DNA from 3 places in the Longibacter salinarum genome. Region 2 is predicted to be linked to each of the others. Evidence: riboswitches for the same ligand, from Rfam matches in the RefSeq annotation. Region 2 holds a riboswitch; each other region holds the start of a gene.
What was found. Region 2 has a riboswitch for thiamine pyrophosphate ahead of CRI94_RS04095 (3-oxoacyl-ACP reductase). Riboswitches for the same ligand answer to the same signal wherever they lie in the genome.
Positions count from the first base shown of each region.

Region 1: another riboswitch for thiamine pyrophosphate. It lies ahead of tenA (thiaminase II); the one in region 2 lies ahead of CRI94_RS04095 (3-oxoacyl-ACP reductase).
Region 3: another riboswitch for thiamine pyrophosphate. It lies ahead of CRI94_RS14415 (ABC transporter substrate-binding protein); the one in region 2 lies ahead of CRI94_RS04095 (3-oxoacyl-ACP reductase).

Region 1 covers NZ_PDEQ01000001.1:182,583-185,827, forward strand. Annotated here, with positions in the region: gene CRI94_RS00710 (alpha/beta hydrolase family protein) at 1-842, shown strand, start outside; gene CRI94_RS00715 (methylglyoxal synthase) at 1,025-1,486, shown strand; TPP riboswitch at 1,666-1,766, shown strand; gene tenA (thiaminase II) at 1,890-2,603, shown strand; gene CRI94_RS00725 (GNAT family N-acetyltransferase) at 2,947-3,245, shown strand, end outside.
Region 2 covers NZ_PDEQ01000002.1:117,666-120,910, forward strand. Annotated here, with positions in the region: gene CRI94_RS04085 (thioredoxin domain-containing protein) at 1-103, shown strand, start outside; gene CRI94_RS04090 (DsbA family protein) at 157-1,065, shown strand; TPP riboswitch at 1,204-1,298, shown strand; gene CRI94_RS04095 (3-oxoacyl-ACP reductase) at 1,372-2,136, shown strand; gene tsaB (tRNA (adenosine(37)-N6)-threonylcarbamoyltransferase complex dimerization subunit type 1 TsaB) at 2,180-2,905, shown strand; gene accD (acetyl-CoA carboxylase, carboxyltransferase subunit beta) at 3,086-3,245, shown strand, end outside.
Region 3 covers NZ_PDEQ01000008.1:21,719-24,963, forward strand. Annotated here, with positions in the region: gene CRI94_RS14410 (T9SS type A sorting domain-containing protein) at 1-1,368, opposite strand, end outside; TPP riboswitch at 1,709-1,804, shown strand; gene CRI94_RS14415 (ABC transporter substrate-binding protein) at 1,882-2,805, shown strand; gene CRI94_RS14420 (CDP-alcohol phosphatidyltransferase family protein) at 2,925-3,245, shown strand, end outside.

The DNA.
Region 1 (3,245 bases), on a different contig from region 2:
TCCGAGAGGCCTCTTTTTCGACCGAAAACGTGCACGGCGACGTTGTGCACGGCGATCTTCGATGGCTGGAGGATGGACGCGTAAAACCGGTCGTCATCTTCTGTCACGGCTTTAAGGGCTTCAAGGATTGGGGCCCGTTTCCAGAGTGGGGACGCGAGCTCGCCCGCTCGGGATTTGTGGCTGTCCATTTCAACTTTAGCTACAACGGCGTCACGCCGGAGCATCCGACCGAGTTCGTCGACCTCGACGCGTTTGCGGACAACACCTACACGCGCGAACTCGATGACGTGGCAGCGGTGACCGATTACATCGTTGATGGAGCGGATGGTATCGCGCCCATCGACGTTGAGCGTATCGGGCTGATGGGGCATTCGCGCGGTGGGGGCATCGCGATCCTGCACGCGGAGCGAAGCGAGGTGATCAAGTCGCTCGTGACGTGGTCGGCCGTCGATACGTTCTTTGGTCGGTTCGGGCGCGAACGTATCCGCGACTGGAAGGAGCAGGGGTATACCGAGGTCAGGAATAGTCGCACGGGGCAGACCATGCGCCTGAACAAAGTTCTGTACGATGATACCGAGGCCCATCGAGACCTGCTCGACATCACGAGTGCCGCGGGTCGCGTGGACATTCCCTGGATGATTGTTCACGCTACAGATGATGAATCCGTCGACGTTGCAGCTGCCCGCCGCCTTGCCGACGCGCAGCCGGAGGCGATTTTTCTCGAAGCATCCGGCGGTCACACGTTTGGAGGGGCGCATCCCCATGAAAACGACGTTCCTGCGACGTTGCGGGAGGTGTGGAACGCGACGCTTTCGCATTTCAACCAGACGCTCATGCTTTGATGTATGTCACGCTCGAGGGAATTGTGCTCCCTGTGTAGATTGCATTAAGCAAAGCGCTCCCGGACCGCTGAGGCGGGACCTGGGGGAGGAAGACAGGGTTGGAGCGCGCAACTCGGCCCGGGTTGGATCGCATATCGAACCGGGTTCTCTGCAACAGAACGCGGCGGCGACGTCGCATCTGAATGGATACACTTCGTCCTTTGACTCCAGCTACCAAACGCATCGCTCTGGTGGCTCATGATCACAAGAAAAAGGACCTGCTCGAATGGGCACGATTTAATCGGGACGGCCTGGCCGAGCATCAGTTGGTCGCAACCGGCACTACCGGCCGCATTCTTGAAGAAGAGCTCGATATCCCCGTCCACCGACTTCAGAGTGGGCCGCTCGGAGGGGATCAGCAGCTTGGCGCCATGATCGCGAATGGCGACATCGACGTATTGATTTTCTTCTGGGATCCTCTCGAACCGATGCCACACGATCCGGACGTGAAGGCCCTCCTTCGCATTGCCGTCGTCTGGAATATTCCGATCGCCTGTAACCGGGCGTCGGCAGATTACCTGTTCTCTTCGCCGCTGGTGGAGGCGACGTACGACCGACGCGTACCGGATTTCACGGAGCACAGTGAACGGTCGGTCGCTGCCTAGCTGTCCGTTCATAACATTTCGGCCTGGTGAACCGGCAGGATCTGCTAGCGCGGGGCCTGCCGGTTTTTTTGGCCAAGAACGTCCCAATTGATGGCGGGCTACATCTGATCTTCGCACCGGGTAGCATCAAAAAGGGGACTGCTGGTTGCAATCGTCGCCATCGTCGCTGTACATTCGCAGTGCGAAGCTAGGGGTGCCGCCCGTCGAACCGGGCGGCTGAGAAAGACCCTTGGAACCTGATCCGGTTCGTACCGGCGAAGGAAAGCTTCACTCCGGTCTTCTTGATGGCTCGTGACGTCGATCCACGAAAGGATGCGCTTGCATCCGCGTGTTCACGTATCCAGCACGACCTGACTCCCCGGCTTCGCGTCATTCGATCCTTTCTGACGCAATCTCTAGCCTTATGGAGTCGCCCACACTGACCGAAAACCGTCCCTACACCGTTCCGCCGTTTGCGAAGGAATGCCTGGAGGCGGCCGGTGAGGCCTGGCATGCCGCCCACGACCACGCATTTGTCCAGGCCCTGGCCGACGGCTCGCTCGACAGCGACCGTTTCCGGTTTTACCAGATGCAGGATGCCCGGTATCTCGAGGCCTTTGCCGATGCCACGTCCATCATCTCGACGCGCTGCACAGATCCCGACGACAAGCTGTGGTTCATCGAGGCCGCGCAGATGGCCGTGGTTGTCGAACAGGAACTGCATGCCGGATACGGTGAGGAACTCGGCTACGACGCAGACGATGTCGCTCAGCTTGAGCTCACCCCGAACAATCGCGCCTACCAGAACCATATGATCGCCTCGGCCCACACCGGGTCGCTCGTAGAGGCCGTGGCTGCGATTACGCCCTGCCCGTGGCTATACGTTGACCTGGGTCAGCAGCTTGAGGCGGAGATGGGAGAGGTGCCAGAAAGCCACCCGTACGCTGAATGGCTGGAAATGTATCGCGATCCAGCGTTCAACGAGTACATGGATCATCTGCTTGAGCGCTTGCACCGCTTCGCCGTCGCGGCAGATCCGGCTGCCCGTGAACGAGCGAAAGAACTCTTTGTCCTGAGCGTTCGCTACGAGTGGATGTTCTGGGATCAGTCCTGGACGAAGCAGGAATGGCCCGTGTAGGATGATGGTCAGAAAATAGATGGACGAGCGGCGTCGCTGGGGATGAATCAGGCGACGCCGCTTTCGTATGCGGACGCGGGTTAAGTACACCGGATTCGTAGCCAGACAGCTCCATTCGGGGGAGAAAACATCCAAGTAGCATGAAGCCTGCGCGGAAGTTACAGCACGACTGGAACGTGCGCGACGTAACTCGTACGTTTCATACGGTGCAAGCGACTATACGTGATAACCTGCATCCCCACAGCGTCTTTTTTCGCTATACCGTCCGGTGCCATTACCGGGAGCACACTCCTGACGCGGCTCTCCGCTCCGGTCGAAAGACATTTACCTTGCTCCTCCCCTCATGGCCTCCTCTGATACGACGTCTTATCCGGTATTCGAAGATCTGATTCCGGATGTCGATTCCACAGCCGATCACTATGAGATAGCCTTTGCGCGAAGCGAGGAGGATCTGGTCGAAGTCCAGCGTCTTCGCTTTGACGTGTTCAATGTTGAGCTGGACGAAGGACTGGAAGAGTCGTTCGAAAGCGGACGCGATATCGACGCGTTCGACAACACCTGTCATCACCTCCTGGTGCGAGATCAGACCGACGGTGCGATCGTTGGCACCTACCGCATGCAGACGTATGAGATGGCACACTC
Region 2 (3,245 bases):
GGGGACGCCCTCCTTCTACATCAACGGACAGAAGGTGCAGGGCGCGCGCTCGGTCGAAGCATTTGCCCGTCTGATCGACCAAGCTGCGGCGAACGCCCAGTAGAGACTCGCTTCTGGACGCCTGCTTACACGGACTCCCATTTGGCTTCGCCCGACATGTCACGTTTTGCCGTTGTTGCATTCTGCGTCGTTTTCGCTTCCAGCCTCCTCATGGGGTGCGGCGCGTCGGACTCCAGTCCCGAGGTGAATGAGCAAAAGATCCTCGCCAATCTCCGACTGGAAATTCCGCAGGTTCGCGATGCCGATTCGCTGCGCATCGACTCCCTCAAGGAAAGTCAGGTGGATGGCTTCTACCAGGGAGAGCTGGTCGTGAACAATCGGAATCGGGTCTACGTGATGATCCGGAAGGACGAGTCCGAGGCGCTGCTCCTTGCCGGCCCGCCGCTCGACATCGGGCGCACGGCCGAAGAGATGCAGGCCTCCAAGGAGGACCAGCAGCGGGAACGAGCGGATCTACTGAAGAACGCGTCGCAGGGGATGCCGGCTCTCGGGCCGGACGAAGCGCCGGTGACGATGCTTGAGTTTTCGGACTTCCAGTGCCCCTATTGCGCGCGGGCCACGTCGATGGTCGAAGAGCTGCACAACCGATATCCGGATCAGCTCCGTATCGTGTTCATGCACTTCCCGCTGTCGTCGCACGAGTGGGCGCGTCCGGCTGCCGTCGCGGCCCAGTGCGCGGCACGCCAAAGTGAGGATGCGTTCTGGACGCTCCACGACTTCTATTTCGCCAACCAGGATGTCTTCACTCCGAAAAACGTGGTTCCGCAGAGTGAGGAGCAGTTGGCAGACGCGACGATTGATCTGCAGCAGTGGAGAGCGTGCGCCACGGATCGCCAATCGGATGTGCATCGCTCCGTTGTGAAGCAGGTGAATGCCTCGCTCGAAGCCGGCAAGCAGGCCGGCGTGACAGGGACGCCATCTTTCTTCGTTAACGGCGAAAAGGTACAGGGTGCGCGCTCAGTGGACGCGCTGGCTCAGAAGATCGAAGCTGCAGCGGGGAACTGACGATTGAGGATTGGGGATTGGGGATTGGGGATTGGGTATTGGCAATGTAGGTGGGAACGAGGACGGTTTTTGGCGAGCCTGGCAAGAATCCTTTTCTAAGAGGCTTGAATGAAGAGGGATGAGGCGGTATGTTGGCCGATGCGAAGCTAGGGGTGCCCGCCTGCGCGGGCTGAGAGAGTCTCTTCGAACCTGATCCGGTTTGCACCGGCGAAGGAAAGCTTCTCGCGACCCGATGGTGCCGATCATCCGGTCCTTGGGAACCGCTGGTTTCGCGTCAATCACTTTTTGAAGCCAGCTTCCATTTCTATGTCGTCTCTTGACTCCCAGGTCGTCGTTATTTCCGGTGCCAGTCGTGGCCTTGGTGCTGCCATTGCCCGCGCTGCCGCAAATGAAGGCGCTAGCGTCGTGGTCAACTATTTCCAGAGCGAGGCAAAAGCCGATGCCGTCGCGAAGGAGATCGGGGAGGCAGCTCTACCGGTTCAGGCGGACGTGCGCGATGCCGATGCCGTGCGTGACATGGTAGATGCGGCCGAGAATCATTTCGGTGCGCCGGTGACCCGTGCCGTGCACAACGCGCTGATCGACTTTCAATTCGACGCCGAAAATCGTTCCACGCTCGAGGAGATCGACTGGGACGAGTATCAGGTGCAGACGGAAGGGGCGGTGCAGGGAGCGCTCAACCTGATGCAGGCGTGCCTGCCGTCGATGAGAGATGCCGGCGCAGGGCGTTTTGTGGCGATCGGGTCGAATCTCGTTCAGAACCCGGTGGTGCCGTATCACGACTACACCACGAGCAAGTCCGCTCTTCTCGGATTCGTGCGCAACGCTGCTCAGGAGCTGGGGCCTGAAGGCATCACGGCCAACATGGTGTCTGGAGGCCTTCTGCAGACGACCGACGCCAGTGCAGCGACATCCGACGAGGTCTTCGGAATCATCGAGCAAACGACGCCCCTACGTCGCGTCACGACCCCGGAGGAAGTGGCCGATGCGGTCCTGTTTTTCCTGTCCCCATGGGCACGTGCCGTGACCGGGCAGAACTTGATCGTCGACGGCGGATTGGTCATGAAGTAGGTCGTGCACCGTCACTCTAGCGTTCGTCTCAAACCGTTTTATCATGGTCCTTCTAGCGATCGAAACCGCGACGCACACCTGTGGGGCTGCGGTCTGTGTGGATGGCAACGTTGTGGCCGAGAACCACATGCACCGGCCGCGGGCTCACGCGCAGCACCTCACACCGATCATTGAGGACGTGCTGACGCGTGCTTCGGTCGATCATTCAGAGATCGACGTGGTTGCGGTATCGAAAGGGCCCGGATCATACACCGGGCTCCGCATCGGGGTCAGTACGGCGAAAGGCTGGGCGGAGGCGACGGGGGCGGATCTCATCGGCGTGCCCACCCTCGAGGCGCTGGCTGCGACGGTGACACCCCACGCAAGTGAAGGGGAGGTTGTCTGTGCGGCGCTCGATGCGCGGCGCGACGAGGTCTTTGCCGCTGCGTACCGGATGCGCGAAGTTGTGGGGGATGGCGAGAAGACGCATCCGCACCCGTGGACGGGCCGGTTGAAGCTGCAAGCGGCCGCCTCCGCGATGAACGTAAAAGAGTTGCCGGACTGGATCGGCGTCAAGAAGGCGCGGGTGCGTGTAATCGGCACGGGTGCCGCGAAGGTCGAGCCCGTCCTCCGGTCGGTCGGCATCAAGGTGCGAGTTGTGCCGGACGTGGTCTCTCGTCCGTCGGCCGCGTGGGTGGCACGGTGTGCTCTCGAAATGGTTGGCCGTGGCCAGAAAGCGGAGCCCAAGACGTTCGAGCCCATGTATCTTAAGGCGTTTCATGTGGGCTGAGACGTGGGAGATCCGCCCTTGTCCGGTGCCAGTGCGTGCGCGATGGAATTTCACGCGGACAGCTGCTGTGGATTTGGACATTGGATTCGGTAATCCAGATTATAGAATGTCTGTGGCGGATCGCTTCCGCCCCTCGTTTTTCCTTCGCCTGTCTCCTCGTGATTCGACGACCGTTCCGTTATGCCGTGGTTCAAGCGCAAGAAAGCCGGCATCCTCACCACCCGGAAAGAGCAGAATGAGGTACCGGAGGGGCAGTGGGTGAAGTGCCCGAAGACGGGGGAGATTATCAACCGGCGAGAACTGGAGGATAATCTGCTCGTCTTCCCGAGCTCGGGGTATC
Region 3 (3,245 bases), on a different contig from region 2:
CTCGATGAACCGCGTGGTCGATGCCCCGCCCATCACGACACTCTCACCGGTATCGCGTCCGAACGAGGGCGTTCGATTTGGAAGGTTTTGGATCGTGCGGTTGACGTACACGGACACCGATGGACCGCCGGAAACGTCATTCAGACCAGTCAGAACGAGGTCGAGGTCACCGTCTGCGTCGTAGTCCCCCCACTGACTCGATCCTCTTGACGTGCCAGTCACGCCGGCGTTGATGTCGACGAACGAGCCGTTTTCGTTTCGATAAATCCGGGCCGTTCGCTGCTCATTGACATCGTAGCCACTGACGAGGAGATCGAGGTCGTTGTCCCCGTCGAAATCTCCCCAGTCAACCGTGCTACCCCGTACGGCAGCAAGACCGGCGCCGATATCGGTGAAGCTGCCATTGTCGTTCCGGTAAATCATCGCCAGGTATGACGAATTGTTATTTCGTCCCGTGATGGCGAGATCCAGGTCTCCGTCGTTGTCGTAATCGCCCCACCTGGCGCTCCCGTTCGACGCCCCCTCGAGCCCAGCCCCAATGTCTGTAAACGTCCCATTGTCATTTCGATAAACGGTGGACGCGTGATTGACAAAGTCGGAGCCGGTGATAATCAGGTCCAGATCTCCATCGCCGTCGTAGTCGCCCCAGTCGCTCGAACTGAATACCACGCCGTCAAGGCTCGCGCCGATGTCCGTGAATGTGCCGCCACCGTCATTCCGGTAGATGGTCGCACTCGGATTACTGCCGTCCTCAAGGCCGGTGATGACCAGGTCCGGGTCTCCGTCGTCATCGTAGTCTCCCCAGTGGCTCGAGCCCAGGACGAGGCCGTCGAGCCCGGCACGAATATCCGTGAATACGCCTCCATCATTTCGATAAATCACCGCGATCTCCCCCGACTGGCCGTGGTCGCCGCTGATAACCAGATCGAGATCTCCGTCGCCGTCGTAGTCTGCCCAATCGCCCGAACCGATCGCCACACCGGCAAGGTTCGCTCCGACATCGGTGAACCCGCCGGTGCCGTCATTCCGGTAGACCCGCGTCACCTCGTCACGATTGGCGTCATAGCCCGTAACCACCAGATCGAGGTCGCCATCGCCGTCGTAATCCCCCCAGCTGCTCGAGCTATCGTACACGCCGTCAAGGTCGATACCACGACGCATGAACGACGTTGTCGAACTTGCCTTTCCGATAAGTCGGCGCGAGCCCTGCTTACCGGGTTGGAATTCGAGGAGCGTGCTTCGTGCATCCGGTGCGTGGATCGCATCCGGCGGACCGGTGCTCGACCGCTCACCGGCATGTTGACCGCGCGACGGGAAGGTGGATGTGGACAGAAGTGCGAAGCACAGAAGAACAAGCGAACCGCGCAAAATATGTCGACCGTTTAAACCGAAATAAATGGGCCTACTCTCGAACTCGAATCGATGAGAGACTCAAATTCTGAAATACTCGCATGCTTCGAGCATTAAATAGGATACATGATACCTATCCGATCGATAAACTGAAAGAGATGGAGACTTAGACCACCGCTGAAACCGTAAATCCACACACCAAAACCACACTAACCAGTGCCGGTCGCACTCGGGCGCATCCTAGCCCCCACGCCCCCCCTCACCCCGCAAACCCCAAACCCCATACCTCGCCTCGCTTCACACCATTGTGCCGTCTGCGGGCGACTGAGCCCGAACCTGCAACGACGGCCGTCGTAGAGAAAGTCGCTGGGGGTGCCCCCGCAACGGGCTGAGATCATACCCTTTGAACCTGATTCGGCTCGTACCGACGAAGGAAAAGCGTGCCCGCCCTACCTGCGTGTCGCACGATCACATCGGTTGTGCAGGTCCTCAGCACGCGTGTCCTTTTCTATCACGACCTGCTATTCTCGTATGACAACCGTACGCCTAGGACTTGAGTGGTTTCTGAACCCGGACCACACCCCCCTCCTGATCGCGAAAGAATACGGCTGGTTTCGCGACGCCGGCATCGACCTCGAAGTCATCGAGCCGGAAGAACACCTGGACGCCGTCGACGCAATCGAAGACGGCACGATGGACCTTGCCATTACCGAACCGCTTCACCTCGTCGAGGATGGCGCCGCCGGCCACTCCGTCGTCGGCTTCGCCCGCTTCCTCCACACGAACGGAGGCGTCATGTACCGAACGGACGGCGACATCCAGCGCCCGAGCGACATGGCCGGCGCTCGGATTCAGTATCCGGGCGCTCCGGGCCCCGGCGGTCCGGCGATCGTCGGCACGATGATCGAAACGGACGGTGGAACGTATGACGTCGAGGATTTCACGCCGGTAAACAAAGGTTTCTACCACACCGACGCTCTGGCCGAGGACGAAGCGGATGTCGCGACCCTCGCGTTCTATAACTTCGAAATTGTCGAGGGGCTGCACCGCGGGCTGGATGTCGACTTCTTCGCCCTGAAAGACTGGGGCGTGCCGGACTTCTGCCAGCTCATCCTGATTACATCGCAGGAGAAACTGACCGTCGAACGCGAGCTCTTTCAGACGCTCACGCAGATTCTTCGCCGCGGGATCGACGTTGTTCACGAGAAGCCGGACGAGGCCCGGCGCATCTACTTCGAGCACACGGGAACGGACGCGAACGACGAACTCACCTCGGCCATCTTCGACGCCACCATTCCATGCTTCACGCACGACTTCAGCATGACGGATCGGTATTACGATCAACTGGAAGCGTGGATGATCAAGCGCCACCTGATCGACGCGCCTGACGCACCGGTGTCGTACTGGACGAACGACCTCGCCCTCCCTGAGCTCGCGCCCAACCCAGCGGCCTGATTGGCCGTTGTGACTGCCCGGAGACGGGGCCTGGTTGCGTTTGAGTCGAGAAGCATGCTTGTTACCGTAGCCGTTCCCTGCGAACGGCTACGCCCTCTTTCGCCAACGCGCCCCTCTCTGTGCCCTCTTCTCGCACCCTTCGATCCGCGACACCGATTGAGCGCTGGTCCCTACTGAATGCTCTCGGCGTGCTCGCTGCAACCGCGGTGAGCCTCGTCGTTGACGCAACGCTCCCGGTTATTGTCACCGGCGGCGCTGCGTTGCTACTGCTCGTCGCACAGTCCCGGCACAAGTGGACGCCGGACGGCGGCTTCGGGCGGGCCAACACGGTGACGGCCGTGCGACTTGCGATGGTGCTCGCCCTTCCACTTCTCCCCGCCTCGCTTGGCCCCGCGGCCCCGATCGGCGTGGGACTCGTCATCCTGATTGCGGACGGTATC